Regions from separate parts of the Nocardioides sambongensis genome, predicted to be linked through region 1. Evidence: predicted binding sites of a transcription regulator. Region 1 holds the regulator's gene; each other region holds the start of a gene.
What was found. The regulator LexA, encoded in region 1, represses DNA repair genes until DNA is damaged. The targets are predictions, from matches to a motif close to TCGAACANNTGTTCGA.
Positions count from the first base shown of each region.

Region 2: a site for LexA is predicted at 2,178-2,193, ahead of FIV43_RS17005 (HNH endonuclease signature motif containing protein). Genes of this name have one in related genera too.
Region 3: a site for LexA is predicted at 1,703-1,718, ahead of FIV43_RS02445 (HNH endonuclease signature motif containing protein). Genes of this name have one in related genera too.

Region 1 is NZ_CP041091.1:2,738,013-2,741,280, forward strand. Features, by position in the region: gene FIV43_RS12945 (hypothetical protein) at 19-345, shown strand; gene FIV43_RS12950 (LysM peptidoglycan-binding domain-containing protein) at 528-905, opposite strand; gene lexA (transcriptional repressor LexA) at 1,315-2,046, shown strand; gene FIV43_RS12960 (MXAN_6640 family putative metalloprotease) at 2,252-3,268, shown strand, end outside.
Region 2 is NZ_CP041091.1:3,626,194-3,629,461, forward strand. Features, by position in the region: gene FIV43_RS17000 (NAD-dependent epimerase/dehydratase family protein) at 1-859, shown strand, start outside; gene FIV43_RS17005 (HNH endonuclease signature motif containing protein) at 805-2,079, opposite strand; gene FIV43_RS17010 (TetR/AcrR family transcriptional regulator) at 2,411-3,091, shown strand; gene FIV43_RS17015 (TIGR03084 family metal-binding protein) at 3,088-3,268, shown strand, end outside.
Region 3 is NZ_CP041091.1:535,461-538,728, forward strand. Features, by position in the region: gene FIV43_RS02440 (alpha/beta hydrolase) at 1-269, shown strand, start outside; gene FIV43_RS02445 (HNH endonuclease signature motif containing protein) at 377-1,651, opposite strand; gene FIV43_RS02450 (ATP-binding protein) at 1,947-3,268, opposite strand, start outside.

The DNA of each region.
Region 1 (3,268 bases):
ATCAGGGAGAATGAACCCGTGAGTGGGAAGCGCGCCGGCGATCGACAGCAGCGGAGGTTCCGCCCCACCTATCTCCTGCTCGCCGGGGGCATCACGCTCAGCCTGGTCGCGTGGGGCTACCTGGTGTACGCCGCGATCGACTTCGGCGCCACCGCCCGCCAGGACGGCGACGCCGCCGCCTGGGGATTCCTCGTGCTGGCCGCCATCGGCGCCGTGGCGTGCCTGTTCCTCTCCTTCATGCTCATCGTGCGCCTCTCCCGCGCGCTCGGACTGACTCACGCACCGGAGCCACGACCGAAGCGCGACCCCTCGACACCCAAGGGCGGGCGGCGCGCGTCGCGCTGAACGCCGCGGCGATCACCGAGGGTGCGACCTCGGACCCAGCGAACAGCGCGAGGGCGGGATCTCGGCGATCCCGCCCCTCGTCTTCCCCTGTGGGCCTTGGCAGGGCCCCTGCGTCCACCGGGGTCGAAGCGATGGACACGAGTCTTGGTGGCGAGGGCCCGTGGCGCCTCAGCCGTCAACCGTCACTCGGTCGGGACGCGCAGGTCCTGACCGGCGTAGACCACGCTCGAGTCCAGGGCGTTGAGCTCCTGGATGCGGTCCATCACCGAGCGGACGTCGCCGTCGCCGGTGCTCGCCGCGGCGTCGCTCGCGATCTCCCACAGCGTGTCGCCGTGCCCGACGGTGACCACCTCGACCGGCGCCTCTCCCTGCTCGGAGGTGGCGATCGAGCCGGAGGCCAGCCAGATGCCGAGGCCGAAGGCGACCATCAGCCCGAGCGCGAAGACCACGGCACGCCCGCGGCGGGTGAGCCGGACACCCGGTCGGCGTGAGCTCGTCGCACGGCGGACGTCGCGGGCCGGCGTCGTACGGGAAACGGGGGAAAGGGTGATCGTGCTCATGGTGACCTCCGGGGGAAGTGGCTCCGCGAGCGGAACCTCGGGTCGGTTGGCGTGCGATCGAGACTCTGGCGAAGGCCCCCGACAGATCCCGCGGACTGCGTCCGACGGGAAGTCCGGCGGGCCTCTCGACCATCAGTTCGAATCGAACACCTGTACGACGTTAGATCATCTGTTCGAACGAGGTCAAGAGGTTGTTCGAATCGATGTTCGAACCCTACGGCGGCGACCGGCGACCGCTCGGGGCGGCGACGAGCGACCGCGGCGCCGACACGCCCGCTTCGAACAGGTGTTTGATCCGAGTCGCGGATGGGCGCTACCGTCGACACACGAGCCGGCCCGCAGCTCGCTCCGCCCCACGGCTGTCCCGACGCTGCGCCAGCACGGCACCCAGCACTCCCAGGAGGATCCGATGACGGGCAAGAAGACTCCCGGCAAGGCAGCCGTGCGCGAGTTCCCCGACGGCCCGCCGGACGCCACCGGCCTCACCCCGCGTCAGCAGCGGATCCTGGCCACCATCAAGGACTCCATCGAGGTCCGCGGCTATCCGCCCAGCATGCGCGAGATCGGCGCGGCGGTGGGCCTCACCAGCACCTCGAGCGTGGCCCACCAGCTGCGGATGCTGGAGGAGAAGGGCTTCCTCAAGCGCGACCCGAACCGCCCCCGCGCGATCGAGGTGTTCCTGCCCGAGGTGATGGCGGCACGCCGTTCCATCTCCGGGGCCGAGGAGAGCAGCGTCGACGAGACCGGCGTCGGCGATGCCAACCCGCAGGCCACCAACGTCCCGGTCGTCGGGCGGATCGCCGCCGGCGGACCGATCCTCGCCGAGGAGCGCGTCGAAGACGTCTTCCCGCTCCCGCGCCAGCTCGTCGGCGACGGTCAACTCTTCCTGCTCGAGGTCAGTGGCGAGTCGATGATCGACGCTGCCATCTGCAACGGCGACTACGTGGTGATCCGCCAGCAGAACACCGCGGAGAACGGCGAGATCGTGGCCGCGATGATCGACGGCGAGGCGACGGTCAAGACGTTCCAGCGCAAGGAGGGGAAGGTCTGGCTGCTGCCGCACAACGCGTCGTTCGACCCGATCGACGGCACCCACGCCACCATCCTCGGCAAGGTCACCGCGGTGCTGCGTCGGGTCTGACGCGACACCCCGGTCGCCCGTCCGGGTGGCCCCGGGTGTCGCGTCAGATGGAGTTGGAGGGACCGGCTGCGTAGGCTCAGGCGGTCCCTCCTCCGTCTGCTCCCCCAGCGAAAGCAGTCCCACGTTGCGCTCTCGTCGTACGGCGTCCATCGGTGCCGCCTTCGCCACCACCGCCGCCCTCGTCCTGATCGGCATGCCTGCAGGCGTGGCTGCACCGACCCCGATGGACAACCCCGGGCTGAGCAGCTCGCCGACGGACCCGGCCGATCCTGCGGCACCGGGTGAGCCGACCGCCCTGGCCGAGGACGCGCTGGCAACGGTGGAGGACCTGCTCGAGGACGGCACTGCCACGCCCGAGACGTTGGCCGATCCCGGCACCACCACCGCCGACGGCGCGACCAGCACGGTGACCGAGTCCGACCTGACCCTGGCGCTGCGCGACCTGGCGGTGCGCGCCAGCTCGCTGACCGGCGAGGAGCGGGCGGAGGCGGAGCGGCTGCTGGCCCGACCTGCCGGCGACGGCAGCACCGGCAAGTGCTCGCTGCACGGCACCTATGGCGACGTCACCTGCTACCGCGAGGCCGCGACCCCGAAGAGCACCTGCTCCGACGTGGTCTGCGTGCACTGGGTGAACAAGGGATCGGCCCTCGGCGCCGGCGAGAAGGGCGACAGCTACAACGCGGTCCCCACCGAGGACGACGGCCCGGGCGGCGCGTGGGACGGCACCGCCGGCGACGGCATCCCCGACTACGTCGAGGTCGTGCTCGCCGAGATGAGCCACGTGGTGGGCACCTACGCCGACGCGGGCTATCGCAGCGTGGTCTCCGACGACGGGCTCGGCGGCAACGACCTGCCCGACATCTACCTCGGCGAGATCGGCCAGCAGGGCCTCTACGGCTACTGCACCACCGACGACCCGGCTGTCCTCGAGGACGACCAGGACGGCACCGCGCACGTCGCGAGCTGGGCCTACTGCGTCCTCGACAACGACTACGCCGCCAGCGAGTTCCCCGCGCACACGCCGCTGGGGAACATGCAGGTGACGGCGGCCCACGAGTACTTCCACGCCGTGCAGTACGCCTACGACGTGGACGAGGACTCCTGGATCCTCGAAGCGACCGCGACGTGGGCCGAGGACTACCTCTACGACGACGTCAACGACAACGTGAACTACCTGCGCTACGGGCCGCTCGGGCGTCCGGCGCAGTCGCTCGACACCTTC
Region 2 (3,268 bases), 890 kb from region 1:
CCCGTACGACGCCGTGGTCGACGTCGCGCGCCTCCCCGGTCACGTCCGTCATGCGGTCGGGCTGGCTCCCGCGGCCCACTACGTCTTCGTCTCGACGATCAACGTCTACGCCGACGACACCTCGCCGGGCGGACCCGGCGTCGGGGTGCTGCGGGAGCCGAACGGTGCGGACGTGGACCTGACCGTGGAGCCTGAGGCCTACGGACCGATGAAGGTCGCCTGCGAGGAGCTGGTCCGTGCCGGTGCGGCCTCCAGCGCGGTGGTCCGACCCGGGCTCATCGTCGGCCCCGGCGACCCGAGCGGCCGCTTCTCCTACTGGGCGCAGCGACTGGACGACGTCGGCTCCGGGGAGGTGCTGGCCCCCGGCGCCCCCGGCGACGGGATGCAGGTGATCGACGTCCGCGACCTCGCGGCCTGGATCGTGCGGCTCGCCGAGGAGCGCCACGAGGGCGTGTTCGACGCAGTCGGCGAGCGGGTCGCGATGGCCGACCTGCTCGCGGCCGGGGCGCCGTCGGCCCGGTTCGTCTGGGTCGACCAAGCGTTCCTGGAGGACGCCGGGGTGATGCCGTGGTCCGGAGCCGGCTCGATCCCGCTCTGGCTGCCCCGGCCCCAGTACGACGGGATGCGCGACCGCGACCCGGCCCGGCACTGGCCGCCGGCCTGCGGCTGCGCCCGCTCGCCGACACCTTCGTCGACACCGCGGCCTGGCTGCGCCGTGATCCGGACGCCGTGGTCACCGGGATCGATCGGGGACGCGAGCGAGAACTGCTGGAGGCGTGGGCCGCGTCCGGTGGGTGAGGCCGCCTATCTCCGTCGGTGGTATCTGCGGTCGCCGTTGGGGAGTCGGGTGGTGGTGTAGGTGGGGTCGTGTTCGCGGTGGTGGTGGAAGGAGCAGAGGAGTAGGCCGTCGGCGAGGTCGGTGCGGCCGCCTTTCGACCAGGGGTTGAGATGATGGGCTTCGCACCACCGTGCGGGGATGGTGCAGCCTTCGGCGCGGCAGGTCTTGTCCCGGAGTCGTAGTGCGGTGCGTTGGGCTGTGGTGAACAGCCGGCGGGATCTGCCGAGGTCGAGGATCTCGGACTTGCCGCCGAGGACGGCGGGAAGGATCTTGGCGGTGCAGGCCAGCCGTCGGGCATGGGCGGCGCTGATCCGCTGCTCCCCGTCGGTGTCGTGGCTGGGGTCGAGCAGCCCGGCCGTGCCGAGGTCGCGGGTGAGCTGGGTGTGGTCGATGGTGACGACCACGCTGGTCGCGTCCCCACCGTGGTCGGGCAACTGGGTCGGGTCGAGGTGCTCCAGGAGTGTCCCGAACGCGAGGCCGCGGGCGTGGTGCTGCGGCAGACGCTCCGACCCAGGGTCTTGGTGGCGCGGTGAGGTGAACGCATCCAAGTAGGTCGCCAACCGGCCAGCGACCGGGTCGGCCACGAGGGCGGTGATCCGGGTCAGCCCGTCCCCCAGCGACCGGATCCGCAGGCTGGTCTTCGCAGTGGCCGCGGCCTCCAATGCGGCGAGGCGTTTGGCGTCTTCCTCCTCGGCGATCTCGGGAGCGACCACGTCGAGGATCCGGTCCGCGAGGCGGCGTAGCTCTTTCGGACCGAACCCACCCTCGGGCATCCCGGGCCTGTCGCCGGTGCCGTACGCCACCAGATCGGTCTCGGCCCGCCGCCGCGCGTCCGCGTCGATCCGGGCCGGCAGGGCGTCCAGGCCGGTGGTGATCACCCGGGCCTGCTCCAACGACAGCGCACCGCGGGCCATCGCTGCCCCCACCCGCGGCCAAGACCGGTCGATCGAGGTGGCGACCTTCGACTCCGACCGCAACCGGCCGGGATCGGCGCCGGTCCGCAACGCCACCCAGCCCGCGACATCCCGCGCCCCATGGGTCGAGGCGACATCAGCCGACGCGACCAGGACCCGCATCCGCAGCTCGACGACCTGCGCCTCGAGCGCCACCAACCCCCTCAACAGTTCTTCCCGTTCGGGCATCGCGAGGAACCCGGGCTGACGCTCCGCGACCTCACCCAGCGCGTCTCGGCACGCCGCGACTGCCTCGCCCAGCGGGGTGCGGGTGCCGGTCAGCGACATCGGGAGAACCTTCCGAGAGGTGGTTCCGAGAGGTGGTTCCGAGAGGTGGTTTCGCACGGCCTCCGAGTGGCCGCGCGGTACCCCGATTCTATCGCTGTTCGAACGTATGTTCTAGGCCCTTGTGCGGCCCCGCGCACTCCTGTGGAGACACTGTTCGTGCAGGTCAGGCTGTGAATCGAGACTGGGCCGGGCCGTGACTTGTGGTGGCTCGTGAGGCTCGCGAGGCGGTGCGCAGGGGTGCGCGCCTCGCCCGCCACGCCGTACCCTCGCCTGCGCCCTGAGATTTACAGACAGGCTTGACTGTTTGTTTATGGAGGGCCACCATGACGCCATGGCCGTCAGCACCCGTGTCCCCCAAGGGGAGCGTTCCCGGGCGATGCGGGAGCGGCTGCTCGAGGCCACCGTGGAGCTGCTCGTCGAGAAGGGCTTCAGCGGCACCAGCACCACCCTGGTGTCCGAGCGGGCAGGGGTCAGCCGCGGCGCCCAGCTGCACCACTTCCCGACCAAGAACGCCCTGGTCGTGGCGGCGGTCGAGCACCTCACCGAGATCCGTGGCAGCGACCTCGAGCGCGCCGCCGCCGAACTGCCGGCCGGCGAGCACCGCACGGTCGCCGTGCTGGAGATGCTCGGCGACCACTTCGCCTCCCCGGTCTTCACCGCCGCCCTCGAGCTGTGGGTGGCGGCCCGCACCGACCCCGCGCTGCTCGAGGCGGTCGCCCCGCTGGAGCAGCGCGTCGGCCGGGAGACGCACCGGCTCACCGTGGAGCTGCTCGGGGTCGACGAGTCGCGCCCGGGCGCCCGCGAGCTGGTCCAGGCCACCCTCGACCTGGTCCGCGGACTCGGCCTGGCCAACACGCTGGGCGACGACACCCGCCGCCGTCGCCGGATCCTCGCCCAGTGGGGCGACACCCTGGACGCGGCGCTGCTCCCAGCCCCCGCACCGTCACTCTCACCAGCACCAGCACCAGCACCAGCACCGACCCGCCCCCGCACCTCCAAGGAGTCCCGATGAGCGTCCTCGAAGGCGTGCTCGCCGATCTCACCGCCGAGGGCGACCGGCTGCGCGCCGTCGTCGCCGAGCGCGACGCCGCGACCTGGTCCACCGACACTCCGGCCGCAGGCTGGACGATCGCCACCCAGATCGCCCATCTCGCCTGGACCGACGAGGTCGCCGTCCTCGCCGCCGGCG
Region 3 (3,268 bases), 2.2 Mb from region 1:
TCCAGGGCGGGCTCGGCACGACCATGGAGCTGACCGCGGCAGGCCGCCCCTTCCTCTACTTCCCGCTCGCGCACCACTTCGAGCAGCAGGTGCACGTGCGGCACCGGCTGGAGCGGCACCGGGCGGGCCGCGCCCTGGACTATCAAACGGCTGACCCCGGCCTGATCGCGGACGAGCTGGCCACTGCGCTGAGGACGCCGACCGACTACCTGCCGGTGCCGAGTGGCGGCGCCGACCGCGCGGCGCGGCTGGTCACCGAGCTGCTCTGAGGGGATCCGGGTGCAGCCCGGTGAGCCGGGCCGTAGTGGTGTTGGCTCGTGGTGGTGGCTCGAGTCGGGGAGCGAGCCGATCTCGCTGGGGGGTTCGACCCTGTCTCTCAGGTTCGTCGGTGGTAGCGGTGGTCGCCGTTGGGGAGTCGGGTGGTGGTGTAGGTGGGGTCGTGTTCGCGGTGGTGGTGGAAGGAGCAGAGCAACACCCCGTCGGCGAGGTCGGTCTTCCCGCCTTTCGACCAGGGGTCCAGATGATGGGCCTCGCACCAGCGGGCTGGGATGGTGCAACCCTCGCCGCGACACGTCTTGTCCCGCAGCCGTAGCGCGGTGCGTTGGGCTGTGGTGAACAGCCGGCGGGATCTGCCGAGGTCGAGGACTTCGGACTTGCCGCCGAGGACGGCGGGGAGGATCTTGGCGGTGCAGGCCAGCCGGCGGGCTGCGTGGGCGCTGATCCGCTGCTCCCCGTCGGTGTCATGGCTGGGGTCGAGCAGCCCGGCCGTGCCGAGGTCGCGAGTGAGCTGGGTGTGGTCGATGGTGACGACCACGGTGGTGGCGTCCCCACCGTGGTCGGGCAGCTTCGCCGGGTCGAGGTGCTCCAACAGCGCCCCGAACGCGAGGCCGCGGGCGTGGTGCTGCGGCAGCCGCTCGGCGCCTGGGTCTTGTTGGCGGGGTGAGGTGAACGCATCCAAGTAGGTCGCAAGTCGTGCCGCGACCGGGTCGGGGACCAGGGCGGTGATCCGGGTCAGCCCGTCGCCCAGGGACCGGATCCGCAGGCTGGTCTTGGCGTGCGCGGCGGCCTCCAATGCGGCGAGGCGTTTGGCGTCTTCCTCTTCGGCGATCTCGGGGGCGACGACGTCGAGGATCCGGTCCGCGAGGCGGCGCAGCTCCCTCGGACCGAACCCACCCTCGGGCACGCCCTCACGTTCCCCGGTGCCGTACGCCACCAGATCGGCCTCAGCCCGCCGCCGCGCCTTGGTGTCGATCCGGGCCGGCAGGGCGTCCAGTCCGGTGGTGATCACCCGCGCCTGTTCCAGGGACAGTGCACCGCGGGCCATCGCCGCCCCCACCCGCGGCCAAGACTCGTCGATCGAGGTGGCGACCTTCGACTCCGCACGCAACCGGCCGGGGTCGGTGCCGGTCCGCAACGCCACCCACCCCGCGACATCCCGCGCCCCATGCGTCGAGGCGACATCGGCCGACGCGGCCAGGACCCGCATCCGCAGCTCCACGACCTGCGCCTCCAACGCGACCAACCCGCTCAGCAGCGCCTCGCGTTCGGGCATGGTGAGGAACCCGGGCTGACGCTCCGCGACCTCAGCCAACGCGTCTCGGCACGCCGCGACCGCCTCGCCCAGCGGGGTGCGGGTGCCGGTCAGCGACATCGGGAGAACCTTCCGAGACAGGTGCAGCAGATGCCCTGATTCTACGCGAACTCGAACACCAGTTCGACCCCTGCCGAGAGGTTTGTGTAACCGTTCTTGCAGGTCAGAGCCTGTTTTCCACAGTCGACCGGGTCCTGACTGGCTGGCCGTGGTGCTCGTGATGCTCGAGGGAGCCCGCTTCACTCGGGGCCACGCCGACAGCCCGCCCGCTTGTCGCGATGGGGTCGCCGAGCTCGCCGTGGTGCGGCAGCACCAGCAGCCGTAGCCGTCATTTCGAACCGCCCCGCGGTCCGGCTCAGAGCCGGTCGGCCCGCGCCCGGATCGACGCCCACGACCCGGCCACCGCCGAGCTCAGGTCGTCCAGCCGGTGCCGGGCGAGCAGGTAGGCGTCCGCCCCGATCACCCAGGCGCCGCCCGCCGGGCACTGCACCGCGTCCAACCCGGCCCGCGCCGCTACGAGCTCGTCGGTCGATCCGGTCGCGGCGGCGACCACGGCGCGGCAGACCAGGCCACCGGCCGCCGGCATCCGCGGGTCGGCCCCCGCCAGCCCGCTGCGGGCGATGGACTCGGCCTCCTCCCGGTCGCCGGTCTCGAGCAGGGTCGCCGCCAGCAGCCCGGCCGCCGTGGCGTGCCACCACGGGTGCAGCGCGGGCGAGGTCGCGGCCAGCGCTTCGCGACCGACGCGCCGGGCCGCGTCCGGGTCGCCGGCGAGGCGCGCGAACCAGGCGTCGTACGCGCGCAGGTAGCCGGCGTAGGCGCCGTAGCCGCTGCGCCGGTTGATCTGCGCCGCCTCCGCGACCGTCGCGTGCGCGTCCTCCCAGCGGTCCTCCGCGGCGGCGACGAAGGCGGACTCGAAGACGACCCACTGCAGCAGCCACTGGTCGCCGCTGGTCCGGACCAGCGACTCCAGCTCGGTCACCACGGTCCGCAACCGATCGGCGTCTCCGAGATGGAAGAGCACCGTCTTGAGGCCGTCCAGGGCACGGATCACGCCGTCCCGGGACCGTGCCGCGCGCGCCCGCGCGAGACCTCGCTCCGCCTGGGCGAGCGCGGTCGCCAGGTGCAACCGGCCGGCTTCGAGGATCACCATCCTGCCGGTGAAGTCGGCTTCGGCACGCCGGTCGCCGATCTCGGCCGCGATCGCCAGCCCGGCCTCCAGCGGCGCGGTCAGCTCGTCGGGGGGTAGGCGCAGCGCGACGGCGGCATCACCTCCGCGCGCTCGCAGCGCGGCCATCTCCAGGCGCCGGTCGCCGTCGGCGCGGGCGAGGTCGAGTGCGGCGTCGACGTCGGCCAAGACCCGTTCATACAGCGCTTGGGCGTCGTGGGCCGTGCTGCGCGCGAGGTGGGCACGCGCCCGGGTGGAGGCCGGGGCGGGGACGCCGAGCGCTCGGTCGAGCAGTTCGAGCGCGTCGTCCACGGCGGCGCGGCGCAGGGTGGACTCCCCGGCGAGCAGCCACCCGAGGGCCGCCCGCGAATCGTCCCCGGCGGCGTGGGCGTGTTCGGCCATCACCTCCGGCTGTTGTGCGGTCAGGTCGGCGGCCCGTCGGTGGTAGGCGACCGCCAGGGCAGGCGGCAGCGCATCGTGGACGCACACCTGGATCAGGTCATTGGCGAACT